DNA from 3 places in the Pseudarthrobacter sp. MM222 genome. Region 3 is predicted to be linked to each of the others. Evidence: riboswitches for the same ligand, from Rfam matches in the RefSeq annotation. Region 3 holds a riboswitch; each other region holds the start of a gene.
The links. A riboswitch is a leader RNA that binds a small molecule or an ion and turns the genes downstream of it on or off. The one in region 3 is predicted to bind thiamine pyrophosphate.

Region 1 (6,450 bases), 520 kb from region 3:
CCCAGAACCCGTAGCCCCAAACCCGTAGACTAGACCCGAACCCCACCCCAACACATTGGAGCAGTTGTGAGCATTGAGCGCACCCTCGTCCTGATCAAGCCCGACGGCGTCGCCCGCCAGCTGAGCGGCAACATTCTTGCCCGGATCGAAGCCAAGGGCTACACCCTGGCCGAGCTCAAGAAGGTCGACGCAAGCCGCGAGCTGCTGGAGCAGCACTACGAGGAGCACCTCGGCAAGCCCTTCTACGAGCCGCTTGTCGAGTTCATGCTCAGCGGCCCCGTCGTCGCCGCGATCTTCGAGGGCCACCGCGTGATCGAGGGCTTCCGCTCGCTCGCCGGCACCACGGACCCGACGACGGCGGCCCCCGGCACCATCCGCGGCGACTTCGGCCGCGACTGGGGCCTGAAGGTGCAGCAGAACCTGGTCCACGGTTCCGACTCGGTGGAGTCCGCCGAGCGTGAGATCAAGATCTGGTTCCAGGACTAACCTCCCGGCACCGGGTGACAGGTACCGAGATGACAGCAAAGGCCAATGTTCGCGACGAACATTGGTCTTTGCTGTTATCTCGCGGGAGTTAAACCGCTCCTAGTAGCCGGAGGTCCCGATGAAGACCTGGATGAAGGCGAAGAAGATCGTTGCAATCACGGCGACGTAGAGCAGCGCCGTGACGATCCAGCCCGAGTCACCGATGATCCGGGCGGGGCCGGCCGGGAGGCGGATCACGCCGTGGGACACGTTCCGGACGGTGACCCAGACGAACAGAGGAATCATGGCGGCCCAGACGATCATGCAGAACGGGCACAGGATGTGGATGGAATACAGGGCCTGGGACCAGAGCCACACCACGAAGGCAAAGCCCAGGGTCACGCCGGCCTGCAGCCCGAGCCAGTACCAGCGGGCAAACCTGGCGCCGGCCAGGATGCCCATGGCGGTGGTGATGGTGACGGCGAAGGCCACGATGCCGATGAACATGTTGGGGAAGCCGAACGCTGAACTCTGCGGCGTCTGCATGACCTGTCCGCAGGAAATCCACGGATTCACATCGCAGACGGTGACGTGGCCGGGGTCCTTGAGGACCTCGAGTTTCTCCAGCACGAGGATTCCGGAGGCCAGCCAGCCGACGACGCCGGTGATCAGCAGGAGCCACGCGAACGGACGGTCACGGGTCATCGGAGGCAGCGGCCGGTCTGCGGCGGACGGGCTGGTGCTTTGCCGCTGCGCGGCTGCCTCGCCGGTGTCGCTGGAGATGCTGGGCATGGAATGAAAGTCCTTTGGGTCGAGGTGCTTCTGGGCCGATTCTATCGCCGGAGGCTGAACGAAGCCCGGGAAGCGCGGTGCCTTCTCCTTTGATTCGGTTCCGGGGGCGTGCCGGATGCCTGTCCTAAGACTGCTTTGACGGCTCCTGTGAGACAATGATCGTGGCTGGAACCCGATCCACATCCGGGTCCCGGTCCGGCGATTTTGTTCCCAAGACCGCCAATGATGAGCAGGGAGCCACGGATCCTCTGATTCCGGCTGTCCCGCAATGCCATTGGACGGCACCTGGTTGTGACGGAAGATCAACGGGTTTCAGAACATTCTTGCCGGCCCTCCAGGGCTGCCGCACCCCACTGCCGGTGCGAACCTGAGGGTATCCAATTGACTTCTGTCAATGCCCGCGGGTGTTGACAAATAATTGCCCCAACGGGCGCCGGATGTGGGGGCGCCCAAGGGCAGGAGTATTCCTACATATGGATAAGAACCAGGTTATAGCCGGTAATGAAGAACTGGTCGTTGCGGAAGAAGCAGTAACGACGGACGAAACAGCAGAAGAGGCAGCCGCGGCGGCAGTACCGCCGAAGCGGCCCGTTCGAACCCGCCGCAAGGCCCTCCCGAAGGCTGACACGGAGCCCGCCGCGGACGCCGTGGTCCCGGCCGAGGCAACTGAAGCCCCGGCGGGCGACGCCACTCCCGTTGAACCCAAGGCCAAGGCCCCCGTCCGCCGGACCCGCGCCCGCAAAGTCGTCGGGGCACCCGAGCCCCTGCCGGCCTTCGCCGACGAGGCCGAGGCTCCCGCCGTCGAGGCTCCCGTAGCCCCCGCCGCCGAGAAGCCCGTCCGGCGCCGGGCCAGCCGGGCCAAGGCCGCCGCGCCGGTGGCCGAAGCAGAGCCGGCACCGGAGGCCCCCGCCGCCGCAATGCCCGCCGCCGAAACGCCGTCCGCGGAGACGCCCGCCGCGGACGCAGCACCCGCAGCAGCAGCGCCCGCCGAAATCCCCGCGTCCGAGAAAACCCCGGCCGCACAAACCGCCGCGGCGGAAGAAACTCCGGCCGCGGGAACCTCCGCGCCCGAAGAAACCCCCGCCGTGGAAACGCCCGAGGAGCCCGCCGCCGCCGCCCGCTCCGCGGCCTCCTCGCTCTTCCTTGAGCCGGGGGCCGTCACGTCGATGATCTTCCAGGCCCCCGACCTGACCGCCGTCGTCCGCCCGGTGCCGGCCGCGGTCGCTGCCGCGCCCGAAGAGGCGGAAGAGGAAGAAGGCGAAGAGGGCGAGGACGCCGGCAGCCGCCGGCGTCGCCGCAGCCGCGGCCGGCGGGGACGCAGCCGCACCGGCGAAGCGGAGACCGATTTGGAAGAGTCCGCCGAGGACGCAGACGAAGGCACCGAGGCCACCCTTGAGGACGGTGTGACCTCGCGCCGTCGCCGCCGCCGCCGCCGTGGCGACCAGGACCTCGAGCTCACCGGCGGGGGAGACGACGATCCGCCCAACACGGTGACCCGGGTCCGTGCTCCGCGGGCGATCAGCGAAGCGCCGGTTAACAACCGCGTCACCTCCGTGAAGGGCTCCACCCGGCTCGAGGCCAAGAAGCAGCGCCGCCGCGAATCCCGCGACACCGGCCGCCGCCGCACCGTCATCACCGAGGCCGAGTTCCTGGCGCGCCGTGAGTCCGTGGACCGCCAGATGATCGTCCGCCAGCGCGACGACAGAATCCAGATCGGCGTCCTCGAAGACGGGGTCCTGGCCGAGCACTTCGTATCCAAGACCCAGCAGGATTCCCTGATCGGCAACGTCTACCTGGGCAAGGTCCAGAACGTGCTGCCGTCCATGGAAGCCGCCTTCGTGGACATCGGGCGCGGCCGCAACGCTGTGCTCTACGCCGGTGAAGTCAACTGGGAAGCCGTCAACCTTGAGGGCAAGCAGCGCCGGATCGAGAACGCGTTGAAGTCCGGCGACTCCGTGCTGGTCCAGGTCACCAAGGACCCGGTCGGCCACAAGGGCGCCCGCCTCACCAGCCAGATCTCCCTGCCCGGCCGCTACCTGGTGTACGTGCCCGGTGGATCCATGACCGGCATCTCCCGCAAGCTGCCCGACGTCGAACGCAACCGCCTCAAGCGGATCCTCAAGGACCGCCTGCCGGAAAACGCCGGTGTGATTGTCCGCACCGCGGCCGAGGGCGCGTCCGAGGAAGAGCTGACCCACGACATCAACCGGCTCCGCGCGCAGTGGGAAGGCATCGAGAGCCAGTCGACGTCGACCAAGATCCTGGCCCCCGAGCTGCTCTACGGCGAACCTGACCTGACCATCAAGGTGGTCCGCGACGTCTTCAACGAGGACTTCTCCAAGCTGATCGTCTCCGGCGAGGAAGCCTGGGACACCATCGAGGCCTACGTCACCTACGTGGCTCCGGACCTTGTTGGCCGGCTCGAGAAGTGGACCAAGGACACGGACATCTTCGCGGCCTGGCGGATCGACGAGCAGATCCACAAGGCACTGGACCGCAAGGTTTTCCTGCCGTCCGGCGGATCCCTGGTGATCGACCGCACCGAAGCCATGACCGTGGTGGACGTCAACACCGGCAAATTCACCGGCAGCGGCGGCAACCTCGAGGAAACCGTCACCAAGAACAACCTGGAAGCGGCCGAGGAAGTCGTCCGGCAGCTCCGGCTCCGCGACATCGGCGGCATCATCGTGATCGACTTCATCGACATGGTGCTGGAGTCAAACCGCGACCTCGTGCTGCGCCGCATGGTGGAGTGCCTCGGCCGTGACCGGACCAAGCACCAGGTGGCCGAAGTGACCTCGCTCGGGCTGGTACAGATGACCCGCAAGCGGATGGGTACCGGGCTGCTGGAAGTCTTTGGCGAGCAGTGCGAAACCTGCGCCGGCCGCGGCATCGTCACGCACGACGAGCCCGTGGAGCACCGCCGCGCCAACGTCGTCGCCGCGGAACACCACGTCCCGCGGACCGAGAACCAGCCCGCTGCCCGCACGGAGCGCAAGGGCCGCCGCCGCGGCAAGGGAGCTCAGGGCGGGCCGGAGTCCGCTCCGTCGGCACCGGCAGCCCTCCACCCCGAGCCCACCGAGGCCGAGCGCCACGCCAAGGCGGAGGCCACCCGGGCTGCCCTGGCGAACATCGCCGCCGCCGCGCACGCTGCCCACCTGCACGAGGGGGAAGCGGCAACCGCGCACGACGCCGGCACCCGCCAGGCGGAGACCCGCCAGGCCGTCGTCGAGACGGCCCGGCAGCTGGCCGCCACTGAGGAAGCAGCCGGACGTCCCGCTGCTGTGCTGACCTTCGGCGGCGAGCAGGTGGTGCTGCCGTACGTCGAGCACGCCGACGAGGGGACCGCACCCGCACTGACCCTTGACCTGCTGACGGAGGCTTTCGCCCACCTTGGCGACGCCGAGGAGAGCAAGCCCGCCGCCGGGCAGGTGTCCACGAGCTCGGCGCCGGCCGAGGCGCAGGCTCAGGCATCGGAGCCAGCGCAGGCTCAGGCGCCGGCGAGGGCCGACGTCGAAACTGGTACCTCCCGGGGCCGCCGCGTGCGCCGCAACCGGAGCGCCAGCCGCGCCCAGGGTGCAGCCAACGAGACGTCCATTGAACACCGCGAGGCAGCCGAGCAGCGTGCCGCAACGGCCGCGGCCGGAGCCGTGCACGAGGCAAAGGCGCCCTCCCCGGACCAGGCAGCGGCAAAGCCGGCCGCGTCGAACGAACCGATCATCCTCGGTGTCGGCGTGCCGGCGTCGGAGCTGTAGCCCCGGAGCCCCACCAAAATAATCCAGTATGGCCGCGGGTGCGGTCCGGACCCGGCGTAGCAATTCGCCGAGGTTCGGGCCGCACCCGCCGTCCGTTAAGCAGTGCGGCTAGGCTGGAGCACTGACACGGGGTGCCGCGCAACGAGCCGGCTGAGATCCAGACCCGTTGAACCTGTCCGGTTAGCACCGGCGAAGGGATGTCTCTCGTGGCAACAGCTGTCCTTCCATCCGCATTTCTGCCCCCCGCTCCGCGCACCGCCCCGCCACGGATTCCCCGGGTGCTGGCCATCGCCGGTTCCGACCCGTCCGGCGGCGCGGGCATCCAGGCGGACCTGAAAAGCATTGCCGCCCATGGCGGGTACGGCATGGCCGCGATCACCGCCCTCACGGCCCAGAACACCCGCGGCGTCCAGGCCGTCCATGTTCCACCGGCCGCCTTCCTGACGGCCCAGCTGGACGCCGTGAGCGCGGACATCGGCATCGACGCCGTCAAAATCGGCATGCTCGGCGACGCCTCCGTGATCGATGCCGTCCGACGCTGGCTGGAGCAGGCCCGTCCCGGCATCGTCGTCCTGGACCCCGTCATGGTGGCCACCAGCGGGGACCGGCTGCTCGCCGAGACAGCCGAGGCCGCCCTGCACGCGCTTCTTCCCCTCGCGGACCTCGTCACGCCCAACCTCGCGGAACTCGCCCTGCTGCTCCGGGAGCCGGTCGCGGCCGACTGGGCCGAGGCCCTGGCTCAGGGCAAACGGCTCGCCGCCCAGACCGGCACCACGGTCCTGGTGAAGGGCGGTCATCTCGACGGCGGCGCCGGCAGCGAATCCGGCGCGGGCAGTGAGGCCGGCGCGGGCAGTGAGGCCGGCGGCGGCTGCCCGGATGCGCTCGTCAACACCGGGGGATTGCTGGGCCAGGAGACAGTCGTGGTGCAGGGCCGACGCGTTCCCACAAGCAACAGCCACGGCACCGGATGCTCGCTGTCCTCGGCGCTGGCAACAGTGCAGGCCCGCGTGGGGGACTGGGAAGCCGCGCTGCGCGAGGTCAAGCCCTGGCTCGAAGGTGCGCTGCGCGACTCGGAGCACCTGGATGTCGGCACCGGCAACGGCCCGGTGCACCATTTCCACCACGTCCAGCACCTGACCGCGGGCCACCGCCTCGATCAGGGTCCCGCGGACACCCGGGTTCCGGCCAAGGGCGAGTTCGTCGCTGCCCTCGGGGCGGGCGCGGCGCAGGACCTCGACGAGATCTACGGCCTGGACTTCATTCGGGGGCTGGCGGACGGCACGCTCCCCGAGCGGGAGTTCGCCTACTATCTGGCCCAGGACGCCCTCTACCTCAATGGCTACTCGCGGGTGCTGGCGCGGGCGGCCGCACTCGCACCCTCCGAAGCCGAACAGCTCTTCTGGGCCCGCTCCGCGCAGCAGTGCCTGGAAGTCGAATC
Region 2 (6,450 bases), 910 kb from region 3:
CTCGGCCATGATCCCGACAAGCCGCATCGCGGCCAGCGTGCCCAGGACGAAGCGGTGCGGCAGTTTCGCGTTCTGCGCCAGCGCGTCGGCCAGGTCCGTGGGGTCCGTGCAGCTCATCAGCAGAACCGCGGGCAGCGCGATCGCCAGCCCGCGGAGCAGGAACCCCAGCCCGAGTTCAAGGGAACCTTCGCTGATGGACCAGATACCGGCGTCGAGCAGTATCCGGCCGCTGTCCGGCGCCAGGATGGCGGTGCTCCAGCCGCCCAGTGCCGCCGCCAGGACCAGCGGCCAGCCGCGTTGCCACAGCAGCGCCAGGCTGAGCCCTGCGAGCGGGAACAGAGCCACCTCGCAGGCCAGCGCCACCGAGGCGGAAACCCAGTCAATGGACAGCGCCAGCACCAGCGTGATCAGGACGACGGCCGCGAACTTGGCCAGAGGGTTCGCCCGGGTCAGCAGCGCATGGTTGCCGCGCAGGCTCAAAGCATCCCTCATGGCGCCTTCACCGGATCCGTGCCCCGGCGGTCCGGGGTGTTGAGGCTGAGTTCGGTGCCGCCGAGCACGGCACTGAATTCCGCGTCGTGCGTGACGGACACAACGGCGGTGCCGGCGTCGAGGAGTTCGGAGAGGAAGGAGGCGAGTTCGGACCAGGTGTTGGCATCCTGGCCGAAGGTGGGCTCGTCCAGCACCAGCACCTGCGGATGGGCCGCGAGCACGGTGGCCACCGAGAGCCGGCGTTTTTCGCCGCCGGAGAGCGTGTAGGGGTTGGCGTCCACCAGTTCGGTCAGCCGCAGCCGCTCCAGCAGCTCGTCCACCCGTTCTTCCCCGCGCCCCAGGTGCCGGGGGCCGAACAGCAACTCGTCGAGGACCCGGCCGGTGACGAACTGGTGCTCCGGTTCCTGGAAGACCGTTCCGATCCGGGCAATCAGCTGCTGCGCCTTCCACTTGTAGGGATCGATCCCCGCACCGTCGCTCAGCTCCAGCGTGGCGGAAACGGCCCCGGAGACCGGCGCCAGCAGGCCCGCCAAGGTCAGGGCGAAGGTCGACTTCCCCGAGCCGTTGGGGCCCGTGATGGTCAGGGCTTCGCCGGCGCGGACCCGGGCGGTGATGCCGGACTGCACGGCTAGGGGCGGGATGGTGCGGAAGCCCCCGCGCAGCCCCGAACGGCGGCCGCGTTCGCGGGAGACGGCCAGGTTCTCGGCTGCCATCAGCAGCGTCCCGGGCCTGTGTCCCCCGGCCCCGTGTCCGCCGGGCGGGTGCCCGCCGGGCGGGTGTCCGCCGGGCGGGGCGGTTGACGTGGCCCCCGCCGGGACTGCCGGCGCCGTACGGGCCCGCGTTTGCGGTACGTAGCCGGGGACCCAGACGCCCGCGGCGGTGAGCATGTCCCGTGCCTGCGCCAGGACCCTGTCCGGCGGACCGTCGATCAGCACGGCCGGTTCGGTCGCGCTGCCGGGCTGGAGGACCACAATCCGGTCCACGAGGTCTTTCCACACGGAGACCCGGTGCTCCACGACCACGAGGGTGGCCCCGGTTTTGTCCAGGCACCGGCCCACGGCGTCCCGTACTTCCAGGACGCCGGCCGGGTCGAGGTTGGCGGTGGGTTCGTCCAGCAGGATCAGCCCCGGGCGCATGGCCAGGATCCCGGCGAGGGCCAAACGCTGCTTCTGCCCGCCGGACAGGGCCGAAGTCGGATGGTTCAGCGGCAGGTGGCCCAGTCCGACGTCGTCGAGCGCTTCCCTCACCCGGACCCAGATCTCGGCCGCGGGCACCGACAGGTTTTCCGCGCCGAACGCGACATCATCGCCAAGCCGGGAGAGCACCACCTGGGTTTCCGGGTCCTGTTGGACAAGCCCGGCCCGGCCCCGCTGCGCCCGCGGTGAGGCGCCGTCGATCAGCAGCGTGCCGGTCTCATCGGAATCCTCCGGGGTGGCCCCGGCGGAATTGTCGCCGGCGGTGTTGTCGCCGAGGACCCCCGCCAGGGCGTGGAGCAGCGTCGATTTGCCCGAGCCCGAGGGCCCCAGCAGCAGCACCCGCTCCCCGGGGCTGATGTCCAGGTCCAGCCCGTTGACCGCGGGCCGGGACCTTCCAGCGTGCCGCCAGCCCCAGCCACGTGCCGTGACCTGGGCGGGGCGGACGGAGTTGGTTGCGCTCATGCGCGGTGGCCCGTCGTCGGGAATTCTGTCAGCGGTGCGGTCTTCAGGAGAACACGGGCTCCGTGGCGGCCTTGCGCGAGGCGAAGGAACTCAGTACCCCGGTCTTCGCCAGTCCCCGGGTGGCGAGCCAGGACAGACCGCCGGCGATCACGGCACCGGAGACGGCGGTGAAGATGATGTAGGCGAGTTTGTCGCCGCCGGCGTAAGCGATGTTCCAGCCCCACGGCAGGAACGAGTCATTGAGGCCGCAGAAGAGGCCCGCACCGGCACCGGCCAGCAACGCCACCGGCAGATTGAACTTCTTGTAGACCAGGGCGGCGAACACGAGCTCCGCGCCGAGCCCCTGCAGGACGCCGGAGATCAGCACCGTCGTGCCGTACTGGGACCCCATGATCAGCTCGCCGGTGGCCGCTACGGTTTCGCAGAAGAGGGCCGCGCCCGGCTTGCGGATGATGAGCATGCCCAGTACGGCGGGAATCATCCAGCCGCCGGCGTAGAGCCCCGTCAGCGGCGGATACAGCGCGTTGACCGGGGCGGAAATCAGGTTGGCACCCTGGGACCAGGCCCAGAAGATGATGCCTCCGGCGACCGCAATCAAGGCGGCCACCACAATGTCCACTACGCGCCAGTTGTAGCTGCGCCGGGCCAGGCCCTGCTTGGCAGAAATATCAGTCATGTCGTCCTCCTGAGGAACAGGAGGGGAGAATGCACCGGCCGGCCGCGGCTTCCGCCACCCCGCCGTGCATTCTGAGAACTCGACTCCCTTGCGCCGGTACTAACCGGATCAGGTTCGAGGGTCTGCGGCTGTCCGCACTCTCAGCGCCCACCGATGGTCCCTGGATTCCTCCAGCTGCCGACGGCGGCGCTCCCCTGTCGTATTTAAGATCACCCTTGTGGGCGGTGTCAGTTTACACCCGCCCGGCGGGGTTTCCTTTGGGCGGGTGTCACATTCACGCTGGCCCTCAGGCGGAGATGCTCCGCCGGAGCGGGCCCGTACCGTCGGTCCTCCCGTCAGGGACGGGACGCTAGGCTAGGGGAAGCCCCGTTCCCTCCCCGAAGGAGTCCGAAGAATGAACATCTTCATCAAGCTGCTCGGCACCGGCATAAGCCTGCTCGCCGGGTTTGTCGGTACCAAGATCGTCGACACCGTCTGGGAGAAGTCCACCGGCAACAAGCCGCCGAAGGGCCACGACGACGACATCCCCACCACCCTGCGTTCGGCCCTGACCTTCGCACTGGTCTCCGCCTCGGTCAGCGCCATCATCCAGGTCCTCGCCAACCGCGGCACCCAGCGCGCGATCACCCGTTTCGCCAAGTCCCAGGACATCGTCTAGGCCGGAGCGCGGGCAGACGCCGGCGGCACCCGTCACCGGCGCCGCTGCCGGAGCCCGTTACCGGCGGCGGCTCGCCTCGTCGTCGCTGTCGTCCGAAAATCCGCTCGCGCCCGCCGCCTGCTGCACCACGGCCTCAAGCTCATCTGCGCTGAGCAGCTCCCGGTGGAGGTGCTTGGTGCGGTACCCGGCCCGCCCCACCATGTGCGCGGACACCGGAACGGTGAGCAGCTGGAAGATCCAGGCGACCACCAGGACGGGCCAGACCCACCAGGTGCGCATCTGAAGCCCCACCGCGCAAAGCAGCAGGAACAGCCCCAGTACCTGCGGCTTCGTCGCCGCATGCATCCTGCTCATGAGGTCGGGGAACCGCAGCAGGCCGATGGCCGCGCCGAGCGACATCAGGGCGCCCACCACCATGAACACCGCCGAGACGGCGTCGATCACGGCGTCGCCGGAGAATGCTTCAGGATTCACGGGCTTGCTCCCGCCGGTCGGCGACGAACCGGGCAACGGTGACCGAACCGATGAACCCGATGATGGATACTGCAACGAGCAGCATGAGGTTGTTGAGGTGCCGGTTCACCGCCATGTCGATGCACAGCGCCGCGCCCACGATGGCCAGCAGCACGTCGGCGGCCAGCACCCGGTCCAGCAGCGACGGGCCCCTCGCGATCCGGATGATCGCACCGGCGGCGGCCAAGGACAGCACGACGGCGGTCACGGTCAGGACGAGCTGCATCATGCGCCCACCTCCTGCTTCAGTGCGGACAGTTCATCCCTGGTGCCCATGATCCGGATCAGCCCGGCCTCGGTGTCCCGGACCTCCTTGCGCAGCCGGGCGGCGTCCTCGGGGTTGCGGACGTTGACGCCGTGGACGTAGAGCGTTGAGGTGGACCTGTCCACCTCAACCACCAGCGAACCCGGAATCAGTGAGAGCACGTGCCCGGTCGCGGTCACCAGCAGGTCCGAATGGCTCCGCAGCGGGACAGCGACGACGGCGCTGATCACCTTCGGCCCCTTGGCCACCGCCAGGTACAGCACCTGGAAGCTCGCCGCCACGACCTTGGCCAGGAAGGTCAGGGCAAAGGGAACGGCGCGCAGTACGTTGAAGCGCCCGCCCAGCTCCACCGGCGGCAGATAAAACAGCCTGGCCACCACGATTGCGATGAGGGCGCCGAACAGCAGGTTGCCGGGACTGAAATCCTGCCAGAGGGCACCCCAGACGATCACCAGCCAGACCAGCAGCGGAAGCTCCTGGCGCAGGGAAATCCGTTTCCGGCTCATTTCTGGCCGCCTTGCAAAGCCGGTTGCGCCTGGTCGGGCTGCGGCGCGGGTTGGGCCAGGGGCGGAACCGGGGCGTCCCCGCCGAGGACCGCGTGGATGTAGCCGGTGCGGTCCAGCATCTCCTCGGCGGACTGGTCCGCCACCCGGAACAGCGGACCGGCGAACACGGTCAGCGCCACGCCGAAGACCACCAGCCCCAGGGTGGAGCCCACCATGGTCCGCGGCAGCAGGGTGACGTTGGTCTTGCCGCCCCGGTCGCCGGTGGCCGAGTCCTCGGGGGAGGCCAGCAGTACCGGGTCGGGATATTCGGCGTCCTCGGGCTTCCGCCAGAAGGCACGGTTCCAAACCCTTGCGATCGCCAGCAGTGTCAGCAAGCTGGTCAGCACTCCCCCGATCACCAGGGCGTAGGCCAGCGGGGTACCCAGCTGGACACCGGCCTGCAGCAGCCCGAGCTTGCCGAGGAAGCCGGAGAACGGGGGAATCCCCGCCAGATTCATAGCCGGAATGAAGAACAGCACGGCCAGCACCGGGGAGAGCTTGGCCAGGCCCGCGACGCGGTCCATGGAGGAACTTCCGCCCCGGCGTTCGATCAGGCCCGTAACCAGGAACAGGCTCGTCTGGATGGTGATGTGGTGGGCCACGTAGAAGACGGCCGCCGCCAGGCCGGCCACGGAGGACATCGCGAGCCCGAAGACCATGTAGCCAATGTGGCTGACCAGGGTGAAGGACAGAAGTCGCTTGATGTCGCTCTGGGCGAGGGCACCCAAAATTCCGACCACCATGGTCAGTAAGGCCGCGACCATCAGCGGCGTATTGAGCGTGTCCCCGGGGAAGAGCAGGGTTTCGGTGCGGACCATCGCGTAGACGCCCACCTTGGTCAGCAGCCCCGCGAACACCGCGGTGACGGGGGCCGGCGCCGTCGGATAGGAGTCGGGGAGCCAGAAGGACAGCGGGAAGACGGCGGCCTTGATGCCGAAGGCGACGAGCAGCATGACGTGCAGCAGGTTCCGCGTGCCCGGGTCAAGGTCGGCGAGCTTGATGGCGAGGTCTGCCATGTTGATGGTTCCGGTGGCGCCGTAGACCATCGCGATCGCGATCAGGAAGAGCACGGAGGAGACCACCGAGACCACCACGTAGGTCACCCCCGCCCGGATCCGCGGCCCGGTCCCGCCCAGGGTCATGAGCACGTAGCTGGCGGTCAGGAGGATCTCAAAGCCCACGTAGAGGTTGAACAGGTCCCCGGACAGGAAGGCGTTGGACACCCCGGCCACCAGGATCAGGTAGGTGGGGTGGAAGATCGAGACGGGCGCGTCCCGGTCCCCGTCGGCCATACCTTGCCCGGTGGCGTAGACCAGCACCGCGAGACTCACCGTGGAGGAGACCACCAGCATCAGCGAGGAGAACTGGTCCACCACCATCACGATGCCCCAGGGCGGCAGCCAGCCCCCGATATTGACGGCGGCGGTGCCGCCCTGCCAGACGGAGGCGAGCAGCAGGCATTCCAGCAGCAATGTCAGGGAGAGCAGCGCGATGCTGACCGCGCGCTGGGCCCGGGAGTGCCGGATCAGCAGGAAGGTCAGCGCGGCGCCGAGGATGGGAAGTACGACGGCGAGCGGGGCGAAACTGGCGAGGTTCACTGTCCGCCTCCTTCCAGTCCTGGTGCGGTCACCCTGGGCGAGCCC
Region 3 (6,450 bases):
TCCGTTTCGAGGGCCTCGCGGGCCAGTTCGGCGGTCAGCACGGCGTCCCGGGCGGTGAAGCAGCCCGCGGTGTTCGGCAGTACCCGGATGTTGTGATCCACCAGCAACTGGAACAAGGAGCCGGCCTCCGCCGGAGAGTAGCGGCGCATGGCCACGGTGGTCAGCTCCGTGCCGGACGCCACGAGGGCTGCCCCGAGGCCGTCGAGGCTGGGCGCCCCGCCGGTCCCCATGATCAGCCGGGAACCCAGCCGTACGCCGTCGACGACGAACGCGTCCCCGGTTGCCGGCGATGCCGGCGGGGTTGCGGCGCGTGTAGTTGCTTCCATGTTGCTCAACCTCCCTGTACTGCCGTAACCAGCTCGACGTCGTCCCCGTCGGCGAGCGCCGTGCCGTGCCATTGGCTGCGGGGCACCACGCATGCGTTGCGGGCTACGGCGACGCCGAGCTTCCGCCCGTCGGTTGCCTGCCCGTTCGGGGCGAGCGTCCGCCCGGTGATCTGGCTGACAAGGGTGCTGACGGAGGCGCCGTCGGGGACTGCGTGCTCCGTGCCGTTGAGTCTGATCTTCATAGTGCTTCCTCGCTGCGCTCTGGGTGGGGGCTTGGGTGCTGGGGACTTGGGTCGGGAGCGCCGGCGGAGAACCTGTCCGGCCGGAACCGGCTCCAGCGGGGGTCCGCCGTGCCCTCCAGCAGCTGCCGGCAGATCTGCGCGGCCACGGGAGTCAGAAGGATGCCGTGCCGGAAGAATCCGGTAGCGACGATGATTCCCGCGACGTCGCCCGGGCGGCCGGCAGCCCGGTCGGCAACGCGGCCCAGCAGCGGGGCGTTGTCCGGCGTCGCGGGCCGGGCCCGGGCGGTGGCCTCCAGCAGTTCCAGTTCGGCGACGGCGGGCAGCAGCTGCTGGGCATCCCGCAGCAGCTGGTACACGCCTCCGGCGGAGACCGCGCCCACCCCGGATTCCGCCGGTTCCGCGAGGGCGTCTTCGCGCTGGGTGGCTCCTATCACCACGGTGCCGTCCCGGCGCGGGACGATGTAGACCGGCACGCCGCGGACCAGGCCCCGCACGGTGGAGCCCAGCAGCGGCCGCAGCCGGGCCGGTACCCGGAGCCGGAGGATGTCGCCGTGGACCGGCCGCAGCGGCAGGCTAAGTCCGGGCGGGAGCCCGCCGAGCCCGGCGGCGCCAAGACCGTTGGCCACGATGGTCTCCCCCGCGCGGACTTGCGCTCCGCCGGCCAGCCTGACGCCGGCGACACGTCCGTCCTGCCAGAGCAGCCCTGCGGCGCGGCGCTGCACGGCATGGCTCCCGCTGTCCGCTGCCAGCAGCGCCGCGATCCGGGCAAGCAGGAGCCGGGGGTCCACCTGGTGGTCGGCGGGAATGTCGAAGGCGCAGGAAATGCCCGGGCTCAGCAGTGGCTCGCGTCGGCGGGCCTCGCGGACGGTAAGGGGCTCCACCGAGAGTCCGCAGGCCTGCTGCACGTTCCGGAGGTCCGCGAGCGCCCGGCGGTCGGCCGCATCGGCGCCCACCGCGAGGGTCGGCGTCGTGAGGTAACCGGTCCCGGTGGCTGCTCCGTTACCGCCGCTGTCAGTGGGTTCCGCGGCTGCGGGCTGGAGCCGCGCCGCGAAGTCGGGCCACAACCGGGAGGACTCGAGCATCAGCTCCAGCAGGTCCTCCTCCTGGTAGTGGAGTTCACTCACCGGGGCCAGCATGCCGGCCGCAGCCCAGCTGGCGCCGGTGCCGGGGGCGTCGTCGATCAGGGCCACGGTCCGGCCCGAGCGACGCACCTCCCACGCGATACCGTGCCCGACGACGCCGCCGCCGATCACGGCCACGTCGTAATATTGCCCGGCGGGACCGTCATGCGGCGCCGCGGCGGGCGCATCCCTCAAACCGGCTGGAGTGCCCATGGCGGATTCCTTCCCTACGCCGGTACTAACCGGATCAGGTCAAGCGGTCGGCTCTGATGCCCTCTCAGCCCTGCAGGGCCGAAAACGCCAAGTGGCGCATGACCTTGCAGCGGGCTCCCGCGGTATGGCCCAGTTTAGAGGAACTAGGCTTGGGGTATGAGCCGCGATGACGTCCACACCACCGCCCGCCTGTACCTGTGCACCGATGCCCGCAGGGACCGCGGCGACTTTGAGGCCTTCGTGGATGCCGCCTTTGCCGGCGGCGTCGACATCATCCAGCTGCGCGATAAGTCCCTCGAGGCGGCCGAGGAACTCGAGCTGCTCGAGATCCTGCACCAGTCGGCCCACCGGCACGGACGGCTCTGGGCGGTCAACGACCGTGCGGATCTGGCCGCACTGTCGGGCGCGCCCGTGTTCCATGTCGGCCAGAAGGACATCCCGCTCGCGGCCGCCAGGCACTTCCTCGGCAAGGATGCCGTGGTGGGGCTGTCCACGCACAGCCCGGACCAGGTGGACGCGGCGATCCTCGCATCGCCTGGCCGCAGCGGCCTCGACTACTTCTGCGTGGGACCCGTCTGGGCCACGCCCACCAAGCCGGGCCGAGCCGCCGTCGGGCTGGAGCTGGTGCGGTATGCCGCCGAAGCGATCCGCCGGGCCGAGGCTGCCGACGTCGGCAGGGTGGACGGTGTGGTGCCCTGGTTCGCGATCGGCGGCATCGACCTGGGGAACGTGGAGCAGGTGGTGGAAGCCGGTGCCCGCCGGATCGTGGTGGTCCGGGCCATCACCGAGGCTGAGGATCCCGCCGGCGCCGCCCGCGACCTGCTGGCCGCCCTCGACGCCGCGGAAGCCTGACGGCAGCGGCGGCCGCCCCGGCAAGCTAGCCGGCCAGCCCCAGCTGCGTCATCCGCTGCGAGTGATTGGCGGCGAGTTGCACCGTCAGTTCCCGGACCATTTCCCGGGACCGCTCCTCGTCCGCACCGATCAGACCGCCGAGGAACGCGTGCTCGAAGCTGACCCGCCGGGCCTGCGTCAGGGCCTCCCCCAGCAGCCGCCTCGCCCACAGCGCCAGCCGGGAAGCCAGCCGCGGGTCGTCGGCAAGGGCCGTCTTGAGCCGGTCCCGCAGCACCGCGGTGGCCGCTTCATCGGCCTGGATCCGTTCCACCAGGAGGCGGGTGGAGGCGTCCACGTGCAGAGCCACCGCGCGGTAAAAATCCGCGGAGACCGTGTCGATCACGTACGCCTTCATGAGGGACTCGAACCAGTCGGCCGGGCGGGTGCGCTCGTGGAAGTGGTCCACGGAAGGCTGGAAGGGCAGCATGGCCACCTCCGGGTCCAGGCCCATTTCATCAAGCCGGGCGCTCACCAGTTCATAGTGCTGGAACTCGATCACGGCGATCCTGCCCAGCACGGCGCGATCGTGCAGCGAGGGCGAATAACGGGCATCGGAGGAGAGCCGTTCGAAGGCTGACAGCTCCCCGTAGGCCATCACGCCGAGCAGATCCATCAGAAAGCTGTTGTAACGGGCAGGATCAGCCGGCGATGTGCTCATGATCCAAGACTAATGGCGCAATTCGGGCTAACCTGATTTTCGTGTCCCATCATCGCCTGACCCCCAGCATCCACCGGCAGGAGAACCAACTTGCCCTGGCGCTGCACGCGCTGCGCACCACGCTGGAGCTGCCCGGACCGTTCCCGGAGGACGTCCTGCGCGAAGCCAAGGAAGCCGTGGCCGGGCACGAACTGCCGGAGCTTGATTTCACCCATATCGACTTCGTGACCATCGATCCGGAGTCCTCCACGGACCTTGACCAGGCTCTCCACATTTCCCGCGCCGGCACGGGCTACCAACTGCATTACGCCATCGCGGACGTCCCCTCCTTCGTGTCCCCCGGCGGAGTGCTCGACGCCGAAACCCGCCGACGCGGCCAGACCTTCTACACCCCGGACGGCCGGATTCCGCTGCATCCGGAGGTCATCAGTGAGGAGGCCGGCAGCCTGCTCGCCGGTCAGCTTTGCGCCGCTTTCGTCTGGGAATTCGAGCTCGACGCCGACGCCGAGGTCTCCTCGGTGCTGGTGCGCCGGGCCCGGGTCCGCAGCCGGGCCAAACTCAGCTATCCGGGTGTCCAGGCGCAGCTCGACGCCGGTACCGCGGGGCCCGTGCTGCAGCTGCTCAAGGAAGTCGGAATCAAGCGCGTGGAGCTGGAGCGGCTCCGCGGCGGCGCCAGCCTGAACATGCCGGAACAGGAGATCGAACAGCTGCCCGACGGCGGCTACCGGATCGTCGCCGCCCCGCCGCTGCCGGTGGAGGACTGGAATGCCCAGATTTCGCTCATGACCGGGATGGCCGCTGCCGGGATCATGCTCGCAGGCAAGGTCGGCATCCTGCGCACCATGCCCGCCCCGGACGAGAACTCGCTGGCGCACTTTCACCGCCAGACCCGAGCCCTCGGCAAGCCCTGGGACGGGGAGATGAGCTATGGCGAATACCTGCGCACCCTGGACCCGACAGATCCGCCGCAGCTGGCGATCGTGCACTCGGCCGGCATGCTGTTCCGCGGCGCCGGCTACACGCCCTTCGACGGAAGCGTTCCGGAGGCCGCTACCCAGTCCGCCATCGGCGCGGCGTATGCCCACTCCACCGCACCCCTGCGCCGGCTGATCGACCGCTTCGTGCTGGTGATCTGCGAGGCGCTCAGCAACGGCACGGAGGTTCCGGCGTGGGCCCGCGAGGCCCTGCCTTCGCTGCCCGCCATCATGGGGACCTCGGACCAGCTCGCCGCCAGGCTGGAGCGGCTCTCCCTCGATACCGTGGAGGCTGCGCTGCTGAGCAACCACATCGGCGAGGAGTTCGACGCCGTCGTCATCTCCGGTTCCAAACCGGCCAGGAACGGCAACGGGAAGAACGGGAACGGCAACGGCAATGGCAACGGGCCGTCCGGGATGGTGCAGATTGCGGAACCTGCCGTCACTGCACGGTGCCCGGGCGAGCTGGAAGCGGGCACCCAGATCCGGGTCCGGGTGCTCTCGGCCGATATCGCCAGCGGGGAGATCCGGCTGGAACTGGCGGGCTGACACCCCCGCGTCATCCCCGGGATTTCCGGCCGCGCGGGCCGGCCCGTGGGCGTCCAGTCGAGGTTCCGGGCTGCGTGCAGCTAGACTGGGAAGGTAGATATGGATGCCCGGTCGTTGATTTCCTTGATTTTCGAATTCAACAAGCCCGCCCCTACGCGATCTTGAGATAGACCCGCTGGTCCCCAGTGCCAGCATTTAGATAGCCCGCGATCGGCTTCCACTGGAATTGCCTGCGCGCCTGAGCGTGCTCCGGAACGGCCTCCGGCCGGCCCCGTTGAGCAAGCAGCGCAGCCCAAAATGAATAAGGAAACTCCCCTAGTGAGTGAATTGCATACGCACCAGCTTCTGATCGACGAATCCGGAACGGAAACGCTCGAGCCAGAAGAAACCATCATCTCGGACGAAATGCCGCACGAGATCGCCGAAAAGACCTTCGCCGACTACAACGTCCGCGCCGACATCGTGGAGTCCCTCGCCGACGCCGGCATTACGCACCCCTTCCCCATCCAGGCAATGACGCTGCCCGTGGCCCTGAGCGGCCACGACATCATCGGCCAGGCCAAGACCGGCACCGGCAAGACCCTCGGCTTCGGCATCCCGGCCCTGCAGCGCGTGATCGGCCCCGACGACGAGGGGTTCGACAAGCTGCCCGCCCCGGGTGCACCGCAGGCCCTCGTGATCGTGCCGACGCGTGAACTCGCCGTCCAGGTCGCCAACGACCTGCAGAACGCGGCCCGCAAGCGCAATGCCCGGATCACCACCATCTACGGCGGCCGCGCCTACGAGCCGCAGGTCGAGGCACTGCAGAAGGGCGTCGAGGTCGTCGTCGGCACCCCCGGCCGCCTGATCGACCTTTACAAGCAAAAGCACCTCGTGCTCAAGAACGTCAAGATGGTCATCCTTGACGAGGCCGACGAGATGCTGGACCTTGGCTTCCTCCCGGACGTCGAGACGCTCATCGCCGGCACCCCCGCGGTCCGGCAGACGCTGCTCTTCTCGGCCACCATGCCCGGCCCGGTCGTTGCCATGGCCCGGCGCTACATGACGAAGCCGACCCACATCCGCGCCGCCGACCCGGACGACGAGGGCCTGACCAAGCGCGACATCCGCCAGCTGATCTACCGTGCCCACAGCATGGACAAGATCGAGGTCGTCGCCCGCATCCTGCAGGCCCGCGGACGCGGCCGCACCATCATCTTCACCAAGACCAAGCGCACCGCGGCGAAGGTTGCCGAGGAGCTGGTGGACCGCGGCTTCGCGGCCGCCGCCATCCACGGTGACCTCGGCCAGGGCGCCCGCGAGCAGGCGCTGCGCGCCTTCCGCAACAACAAGGTGGACGTCCTTGTGGCCACCGACGTCGCCGCCCGCGGCATTGACGTCGACGACGTCACCCACGTCATCAACTACCAGTGCGTCGAGGACGAAAAGATCTACCTGCACCGCGTCGGCCGCACCGGCCGGGCCGGGAACAAGGGC

Region 1: linked by a shared signal. The riboswitch ahead of OM977_RS11835 (bifunctional hydroxymethylpyrimidine kinase/phosphomethylpyrimidine kinase) and the one ahead of thiO (glycine oxidase ThiO) in region 3 are both predicted to bind thiamine pyrophosphate.
Region 2: linked by a shared signal. The riboswitch ahead of OM977_RS18450 (ECF transporter S component) and the one ahead of thiO (glycine oxidase ThiO) in region 3 are both predicted to bind thiamine pyrophosphate.

Annotation. Positions count from the first base shown of each region.
Region 1 covers NZ_OX352321.1:2,597,563-2,604,012, reverse strand. The annotation lists gene OM977_RS11855 (DUF4233 domain-containing protein) at 1-14, shown strand, start outside; gene ndk (nucleoside-diphosphate kinase) at 67-486, shown strand; gene OM977_RS11845 (vitamin K epoxide reductase family protein) at 586-1,257, opposite strand; gene OM977_RS11840 (Rne/Rng family ribonuclease) at 1,731-5,012, shown strand; TPP riboswitch at 5,130-5,227, shown strand; gene OM977_RS11835 (bifunctional hydroxymethylpyrimidine kinase/phosphomethylpyrimidine kinase) at 5,210-6,450, shown strand, end outside.
Region 2 covers NZ_OX352321.1:4,021,897-4,028,346, forward strand. The annotation lists gene OM977_RS18440 (energy-coupling factor transporter transmembrane component T family protein) at 1-492, opposite strand, end outside; gene OM977_RS18445 (ABC transporter ATP-binding protein) at 489-2,150, opposite strand; gene OM977_RS18450 (ECF transporter S component) at 2,194-2,826, opposite strand; TPP riboswitch at 2,894-3,032, opposite strand; gene OM977_RS18455 (DUF4235 domain-containing protein) at 3,221-3,484, shown strand; gene mnhG (monovalent cation/H(+) antiporter subunit G) at 3,542-3,958, opposite strand; gene OM977_RS18465 (monovalent cation/H+ antiporter complex subunit F) at 3,948-4,226, opposite strand; gene OM977_RS18470 (Na+/H+ antiporter subunit E) at 4,223-4,768, opposite strand; gene OM977_RS18475 (Na+/H+ antiporter subunit D) at 4,765-6,405, opposite strand; gene OM977_RS18480 (Na(+)/H(+) antiporter subunit C) at 6,402-6,450, opposite strand, start outside.
Region 3 covers NZ_OX352321.1:3,116,110-3,122,559, forward strand. The annotation lists gene OM977_RS14165 (thiazole synthase) at 1-326, opposite strand, end outside; gene thiS (sulfur carrier protein ThiS) at 332-568, opposite strand; gene thiO (glycine oxidase ThiO) at 565-1,902, opposite strand; TPP riboswitch at 1,896-2,033, opposite strand; gene thiE (thiamine phosphate synthase) at 2,059-2,754, shown strand; gene OM977_RS14185 (ferritin-like domain-containing protein) at 2,780-3,451, opposite strand; gene OM977_RS14190 (RNB domain-containing ribonuclease) at 3,493-4,974, shown strand; gene OM977_RS14195 (DEAD/DEAH box helicase) at 5,293-6,450, shown strand, end outside.